One region of the Pseudomonas sp. ADAK7 genome, then DNA from elsewhere that is predicted to be linked to it. Evidence: riboswitches for the same ligand, from Rfam matches in the RefSeq annotation. Region 1 holds a riboswitch; the other holds the start of a gene.

Region 1 (4,199 bases):
CGTAGCGGTGACACCGGGGATGATTTCAAACGCAATACCGAGCTCGCGCAGATAACGAATCTGCTCACCAATCGCCCCATACAAACTGGGATCGCCCGAATGCACCCGCGCCACATCCTGTCCCTTGGCGTGGGCGGTCTTGATCAGGTCGATGATCTGTTCCAGATGCAACTCGGCGCTGTTGACCACCGTTTCTGCCTGATGGCCTTCCAGCACAGCAGCGGGCACCAGCGAGCCGGCGTAGATGATCACCGGACAGCTGCGAATCAGTCGCTGGCCTTTGACGGTGATCAGTTCCGGGTCGCCGGGACCTGCGCCAATAAAGTAGACGGTCATCGTCGGTTCCTGTCAAAAAAAGGGCTTGGGCAAGACTTCAGATGAAGATTGCTCATGATCGAGGCGGGGATTATCGGGGATTTTACGCAGCACTGGCCAATGCGAGGGTGGCCTGAGCGTATTTCTGTCGGGAAATCAGCAGCTTCGCCGGCGCCTGGGCCAGGTGTTCGGCCAGGGCCAGAGCGGCACTTTCCGCAACGCCGTAGCAACCGGTGCGCTCGAAGGCGATCTGCGATTGGTGGCTGAGTTGTGGTTGATATCCGGCCAATTGCTCGCTGCTGAAATACATCACTTGCAGCCCAAGTTGCGCGGCCAACTCGATCAGGCCAGGCTCATCACGCTTCAGGTCGATACTGGCCAGGGCCTTGATCTCATGAAGTTCGATTTGATGCGCCTGCAGCGCCTGATCGAGCAGCGCCCGCAGCGTGCTGGCGGGGCAGCCGCGCTGGCAGCCCAGGCCGACCACTAGCGTCGGCGCTGCGCTGGTATCGGTCATGCGTGGTATTGGCCGTCGCTTTTGCGGCGGAACAACCAGGCGCTGATCAGGCCCAGGGCCAGCCAGAACACCACGTTGGTCAGCTGCGAAGCGATTTTGAACTGCGATTCCAGGGCTTCCGGCGCCAGCATCGAGTGGACTTCCGGTTGCGGTGCGCCAATGACATGCGGAACCGCGAGGATCGCCACGCCGAGGATCTTCATCAGCCAGTGACGGCTGAACACGATCAGCGCGATGCCGACAGCGGTAGAAGCCGCAGTGCCGATCCACCAGATCTGCCGTTGCGCCAGGTCGGCGGCGGCAGTGCCCGGCAGTTCCGGCGGTAGGCCGAGGGTCGGCGCCAGTACGAAGGTTGCGTAACCGGCCAGGCCCCAGAGCAGGCCCTGAGCGGTTTTGGTCGGCGCGCGCAGGGTGTAGAGACCGGCGAGCATCAACGCGAAACCAACCGCGACCACCAGGTTACCGCCGGTGGTGGACAGCACGCGCTGCCAACCGTTTTCCGGCTCCCAGGCTTCGGCGTCGTGGGTGTGGGCGGCCATGGCGCCTTCGGTGTGCTCGTGAGCAACCACTGCGGTAGGCTCGGATTTTTCATAGGTTTCCGCCTGCAGAATCAGCGGGGCGACCCAGAAACTTTGCAGCAGGGTCAGCAGCAGGGCGGCCAGCAGGCCGGTGAAACCTGCGGTTTGCGCGATACGCTTGATCATGTAGGCAGGTCTCAGTGGCACGGGAACGCGGAGCTGTGACGGGTATCGTGGGCGGCGTTGTGCACCGCTTCGATGTGCGAGAAACCGGCGAAATACACCAGGCACGCGCCAAGGATCGACGCGCACACGGCGGCGGTCAGGCGTTGGCTCAGGGTCGTGGTGGTGCTGGCGGTGCTGCTGTGGTCGGTGCTGCTGATGATCGACATGGCGCTTCCCTCTGGTCTGTCAGCGGGTGAATAGAGCGCATGAAAACCCTGCGAGCGTGCACGCAGAGGTTCAAACAGCGCCCGCCCACCGCGGGTTTGTCATTCAGTGATCGTAGTGGTCACTTTGTGTTGCGGGCCGGTCTCCGGGCTCACGAGGGGTCAAGGCTTGCGCCGAAACCTGCAAGAATCGCCTTCCCATGCCGAACTGCCGGCACAGTGGATCTGATTCTTCGCTCGCTTACCGTTGCGGGGGCAGCACCGGACTGACATGGCTTTGAGTAAAGCACATGATTCACCGGTTTCCCGTTTCACCCTGTGAAGGGCACCCGTAACAAGGCGTGTAGGAGAGCATGGGCGGGGGCGGGGCGTCAATTGGCAGGGGTTCTCGTTTGACCTGATCATTCCCATGCTCTGCGTGGGAATGCAGCCCGGGACGCTCCGCGTCCCATCCAGAGTCGAACGCGGAGCGTCCGTTGAGGCATTCCCACGCAGAGCGTGGGAACGATCATCGCCCCGCGGACATTGACCCGCCCCCAACCGATGCGTAGCCTTGCGCTTTCGAGGTTCTTCGGCGTCTGTCGAGGCTAAGAAGGGAACGCGGTCGATGCCGCGGCTGCCCCCGCAACTGTGAACGGTGATGTTCGCTGCCACGCCACTGCAAACCCTGGCAAAGGGTTCGCGGGAAGGCGCAGCGAATGCCAGGCCCCCGAGGCCGGCGCACCGAAAGCCAGGAGACCTGCCTCGAAACGAATTCTCACTACAACCGGGCGGGGTGATCCGGTGGCGAAATCTTCCGCGCTTTCATCGCTGCGGTCGTCGTCCCGTATGCCCGCCACCTTGCCAAAGGGCATCCGATGAAAACACTGGCCAAACTCCCCGTCACCATCGTTACCGGCTTCCTCGGCTCGGGCAAAACCACCTTGCTGCGGCACATGCTGGACAACGCCCAGGGCCGCCGCATCGCGGTGATCGTCAACGAGTTTGGCGAGCTGGGCATCGACGGCGAAATCCTCAAGCAGTGCTCCATCGGCTGCACCGAAGAAGAAGCCAACGGCCGCGTTTATGAACTGGCCAACGGCTGTCTGTGCTGCACTGTCCAGGAAGAATTCTTCCCCGTAATGCGCGAACTGGTCGCCCGTCGCGGCGACCTCGACCACATCCTCATCGAAACCTCGGGCCTGGCCCTGCCAAAACCCCTGGTGCAAGCCTTCCAGTGGCCGGAAATCCGCAGTGCCTGCACGGTTGACGCGGTGATCACCGTGGTCGACAGCCCGGCCGTCGCCGCCGGCACTTTCGCCGCGTTCCCGGATCAAGTCGATGCCCAGCGCAAACTCGACCCGAACCTCGATCACGAATCGCCGCTGCACGAACTGTTCGCCGACCAACTGGCCAGCGCCGACCTGGTCATCCTCAACAAGGCCGACCTGATCAGCCCGGAAGACCTGGCCCGCGTACGCCTGGAAGTCGCTGAAGAACTGCCGCCGGCGGTGAAAGTCATCGAAGCCAGCAGCGGTCGCGTGCCGCTGGACGTGCTGATTGGTCTGGGCGCCGGTTCCGAAGAACACATCGACAGCCGTCACAGCCATCACGATCACCACCACGGTGACGGTGATGACGACCACGATCATGACGCCTTCGACTCCATCTCCATCGAGCTGCCGCAAGCCGACGAAAGCCTGTTGATGGACGCCCTGACGCAACTGGTGGTCAAGCACGGCATCCTGCGGGTCAAAGGCTTCGCCGCGATTCCGAACAAACCGATGCGCCTGCTGATCCAGGGCGTGGGCACCCGTTTCGACAAGCACTTCGACCGTCAGTGGGGCGCCGAAGAAGCACGTACCACCCGTTTGGTGCTGATCGGCCAGGAACTGGACGCCGCGCAACTCGAAGCGCAATTGCGCGCCGCGCTCAGCGTTTAAGCCATGCACCTGCTCAGGACCCAGCCCGGCGGTTTCGTGTCGGACGACAACATCGCCGACCTTGGACAAACCCCCGCCGAGCTGGTGATCCTGTGCAGTGGCGACTCCAGCCTCGCGTTGCTCGCCGAAGCCGCGCAGCAGTTGCCCGATAACTATCCGAGCGTGCGCCTCGCCAACCCGATGCAGGTGCAGAATCACGCGTCAGTGGATTTGTACGTCGATGAAGTGTTGCGTCACGCCAAGGTGATTCTGATCTCGCTGCACGGCGGTATCGCCTATTGGCGTTACGGCGTCGAGCGCTTGGTCGAGTTGTCCGAGCGCGGCGTGCAACTGATTCTGGTACCCGGCGATGACCGTCCGGACCCGGAGCTCAGCGACCTCAGCACCGTCAGCGCCGAAGATCGCGACCGGCTTTGGCAGTTTCTGCGCCAGGGCGGCATGGGCAATGCCCTGGACTTTTTCCGCTGTCTGGCCACGCGTTGGCTGGACCGCGACTACGTCTGGGCCGAGCCGCAAACCCTGCCGCGCACGGCGATTT
Region 2 (4,199 bases), 2.0 Mb from region 1:
CGCATTCGGCGAGCAAGGGTTTACCGGCTTTATGGTGTGCCCGGATTGCGCTCAGCATCGACGTGTTTTTCGACAACGCTACATGGTGCAGCTCGGGGTAACCGCCCGGCAGATAGAGGCTGTCAGCTTCGGGCAAATGGGTATCGCGGATCGGCGAGAAAAACGTCAACTCGGCGCCCATCGCTCGCAGCAGATCCAGGCTGGCGCCGTAGGTGAAGGCGAATGCTTCGTCCCGGGCGACGGCGATGCGCACGCCTTTGAGTAACGGTTCCGCAGTTATCACGTCCGGGGCGGCGAACTCGACAGCGGGTGGCAGCGCTACCTCGCAACTGCTGGCCAACGCATCCGCCGCCGCATCGAGGCGCAGGTCGAGGTCGTTCAACTCACTGGCCTGGACCAGACCGAGGTGACGGCTGGGCAATTCGATCCCGGTTTCCCGGGACAACGCGCCGTACCAGCGCAAGCCTTCGGTGAGGCTGCCTTCGAGCAATTGCGCGTGACGCAAAGTGCCGACGCGGTTGGCCAGGACGCCGGCAAACGGCAAGTCCGGCTGATACTTCGCCAGGCCCAAGGCCAGTGCGCCAAAAGTCTGGGCCATGGCGGTGCCGTCGATCACACCGAGTACCGGCACGCCGAAGTGCCGCGCCAGGTCGGCGCTGGAGGGCGTACCGTCGAACAAGCCCATCACGCCTTCGATCAGGATCAGATCGGCTTCGCCGGCGGCTTCCCACAACAGCCGACGACTTTCCTGCTCGCCGACCATCCACATGTCCAATTGATAGACCGGCGCACCGCTGGCGCGCTCGAGAATCATCGGGTCGAGGAAGTCCGGGCCGCATTTGAACACACGTACCTTGCGCCCCTGATTGCGATGCAACCGGGCCAGCGCGGCGGTGACGGTGGTCTTGCCCTGACCGGAGGCCGGCGCGGCGATGAGTACCGCAGGGCAATGACGGGGTTGATTCACAGTTCGACGCCTTTTTGCGCTTTGATCCCGGCCTGGAACGCGTGCTTGATCACATTCATTTCGGTGACGGTGTCGGCCAGCTCGATCATTTCCGGCTTGGCGCCGCGACCGGTGACCACCACGTGTTGCATCGGTGGGCGGGCCTGCAAGTCGCTGAGCACATGATCAAGATCGAGGTAACCGTGCTTGAGGGCGATGTTCAATTCATCCAGCACCACCAGGCCAATCGACGGATCGCGCAGCAATTCGCGGGACACGGCCCATGCGGCTTCGGCGGCGGCGATGTCGCGCTGGCGGTCCTGGGTTTCCCAGGTGAAGCCCTCGCCCATCACATGAAAGCGCACTTGTTCCGGGAAGCGACGGAAGAACAACTCTTCGCCGGTGCTGTTGCGGCCCTTGATGAACTGCACCACGCCGCACTGCATGCCGTGGCCCATGGAGCGGGCGAGCATACCGAAGGCCGAGCTGCTTTTGCCTTTGCCGTTGCCGGTCAGCACCAGCAGCAGGCCGCATTCGTTCGGCGAGTTGGCGATGCGCTCGTCAATCACGGCTTTTTTGCGCAGCATGCGCGCCAGGTGGCGTTCGTCACGATCGGGGGTATCAGTCATGGGGGAGCTCTCCGTTGAGGCTGGATAACGGCGGGCAGGCACAAGAATAGACGGCAAGAAGCCTGGCATCGCCCACCGTGATGCCGCTGGATGGATCAGGCCGGTCTCCGGGCTCATGAGCGGCTTGCGCCTGGCTGCGCGCCTTCCCATGTTTTTCAACACAGTGGCTCAAGGCGCAGCTTTTCACTCATTTACCGTTGCGGGGGCAGCGCCGGGATCGTGGTTGTTCATTCGTCGAATGAACGCACTCACCGGCTTCCCTGTTTCACTCTGTCGACCGCAGCCACAGAGCACCTGAAACAAGCCGCGAAGGTTAGAGGGTTGGGGGTGGAGCGTCAATTAAAGCCGGGACGCCGCCGGGCGAAAAACTGCCGTCAATCAATTATCTGCCGCGAATCTTGTGCCACACTCCCAGCAGTGATATCAAAGAGCCACATCCCACAACACAATAACAAGGGTGAGCCACATGCAAGGCATGATCATCAGCAATCCGAAGCTGGAATTCCTGCGCCCGCTGCTGGAACGCTGGTTTGACTGTATCGACCGCTACAACGCCGTGCGCGGCGATAACGATACGCCGTACTGGTTTGACGAAAAAGCCAATCTCAGCCTGCTGTCGGCGGCGGCCTGGATGGCGGAAATGGTCACGTTGCAACAAACGCCGACCCGTAAACAGCTCGAAGAAGGCGAACGCAATGCCCGCGCCGATCTGTTTATCGCCAGCAGTGAAGAACGCGCTTACCTCCAGACGACCCAGCGTTGGCCAAAGGTCAACAGCCTGAACCTGACACAAGCCTTGGCCGATATCGCCAGCGACGCCAAGCGCATCAGCTACGCCAGCGACCTGAAACTCGGCTGCCTGTTTGTCGCGCCGCAAAAGGCCCAGCAAAGCGCGACCCCGGAAGAATTGCAGGACATGGTCGACGACCTGCAAAAGGAACACACCTGCGCCGTGGCCTGGTATTTCCCCTACGCCTACCGCAAGTTGCGTAACGAAGCTGGTCACTATCACCCCGGCATCGCCGTGCTGCTCAAAGAGGCCCGTGGTTGACGGGTTGAACCATCGCGCTTTGTTTCTCCTCTATGATTAAACAGTGCATTCATAGGGAAGATCAGCATGCGCAAGCCCCAGCTCGTTTTCGTCATCGCGCTCGCCGGAGGGCTTGTTGCCTGCGGTGAGACGTCCAGCCTGCAAGTCACAGACGGCACCGGCCCGTCGCCCAAGTTGCCAGAACCGAATAAAACCCTGATCCCGACGGTGAATATTGCCCCGGCGATCGGCTGGCCGGCCGGTGCCAAACCTACCGCGGCAGCAGGCACGCAGGTCGCGGCCTTTGCCGAAAATCTCGATCACCCGCGCTGGCTCTATGTACTGCCCAACGGTGATGTGCTGGTGGCCGAAACCAACGCGCCACCCAAGCCCGATGACGGCACGGGTATTCGTGGCTGGGTGATGAAGAAAGTCATGGGCCGCGCCGGTGCCGGCGTGCCGAGCCCGAATCGTATTACGCTGCTGCGGGACAAGGACCACGATGGCGTGGCCGAAACGCGCACGGTGTTCCTGGAAAACCTCAACTCGCCCTTCGGCATGACCCTGGTCGGCAGTGACCTGTATGTCGCCGACACCGATCGTTTGCTGCGTTTCCACTATGAAACCGGCGATACGGCGATCAAGTCAGAACCGATGAAGGTCATCGACCTGCCGGGCGGCACGTTGAATCACCACTGGACCAAGAACGTCATCGCCAGCAAGGACGGCAGCAAGTTGTACGTGACCGTGGGCTCCAACAGCAACGTCGGCGAAAACGGCCTGGATAAGGAAGAAGGTCGCGCGGCGATCTGGGAAGTCGACCGCGCCACCGGCAACCACCGGATCTTCGCCTCGGGCCTGCGCAACCCCAATGGCATGGGCTGGGAACCGAACAGCGGCGCACTCTGGACCTCGGTCAACGAGCGCGATGAAATCGGCAGCGACCTGGTGCCGGACTACATCACCTCGGTCAAGGACGGCGCCTTCTATGGCTGGCCGTTCAGCTATTACGGGCAGCACGTCGACGTGCGCGTCGAGCCGCAGAACCCGGATATGGTGGCCAAAGCCATCGCCCCGGATTACGCGGTGGGCCCGCACACCGCCTCGTTGGGCTTTACCTTTGCCGAAGGCAGCAAGTTGCCAGCACCGTTCACCAACGGCGCCTTCGTGGGCCAACATGGCTCGTGGAACCGCAAACCGCACAGCGGCTATAAAGTGATTTTCGTACCATTCACGGCGGGCAAACCGACCGGGCAGCCGGTGGATGTGCTGACCGGGTTCCTCGACAAGGATGAAAATGCCTTGGGCCGGCCGGTGGGTGTGGTGATCGATCAGCAGGGGGATTTGCTGGTGGCGGATGATGTGGGGAATAAGGTGTGGCGGGTTTCGGCGGTTAAATAAACGCAAAAAATCGCAGTCTTCGGCAATCCGTTACAGGAGTTGCAGAAGGCTGCGATCTTTTCCGGCATCCGTTTACCTTTTGCGGCACAGCGTCAACCCATCGCCAATCGGCAACAACGACAGATCCACCCGTGCGTCATCCTTCAGCGCTCGATTGAGCGCCTGGATGGCCCGGGTGTCCGCGCTTTCGGGA

The links. Region 1 has a riboswitch for cobalamin ahead of cobW (cobalamin biosynthesis protein CobW). Riboswitches for the same ligand answer to the same signal wherever they lie in the genome.
Region 2: it holds a riboswitch for cobalamin, as region 1 does, so the genes downstream of both, cobO (cob(I)yrinic acid a,c-diamide adenosyltransferase) here and cobW (cobalamin biosynthesis protein CobW) in region 1, are expected to answer to the same signal.

What each region holds. Positions count from the first base shown of each region.
Region 1 is NZ_CP052861.1:548,699-552,897, forward strand. It holds gene cobM (precorrin-4 C(11)-methyltransferase) at 1-336, opposite strand, end outside; gene HKK53_RS02505 (cobalamin biosynthesis protein) at 419-832, opposite strand; gene HKK53_RS02510 (CbtA family protein) at 829-1,536, opposite strand; gene HKK53_RS02515 (CbtB domain-containing protein) at 1,548-1,742, opposite strand; cobalamin riboswitch at 1,860-2,087, opposite strand; cobalamin riboswitch at 2,287-2,500, shown strand; gene cobW (cobalamin biosynthesis protein CobW) at 2,597-3,661, shown strand; gene cobN (cobaltochelatase subunit CobN) at 3,665-4,199, shown strand, end outside.
Region 2 is NZ_CP052861.1:2,506,997-2,511,195, forward strand. It holds gene HKK53_RS11705 (cobyrinate a,c-diamide synthase) at 1-967, opposite strand, end outside; gene cobO (cob(I)yrinic acid a,c-diamide adenosyltransferase) at 964-1,575, opposite strand; cobalamin riboswitch at 1,657-1,888, opposite strand; gene HKK53_RS11715 (hypothetical protein) at 2,042-2,626, shown strand; gene HKK53_RS11720 (PQQ-dependent sugar dehydrogenase) at 2,693-4,006, shown strand; gene HKK53_RS11725 (O-methyltransferase) at 4,079-4,199, opposite strand, start outside.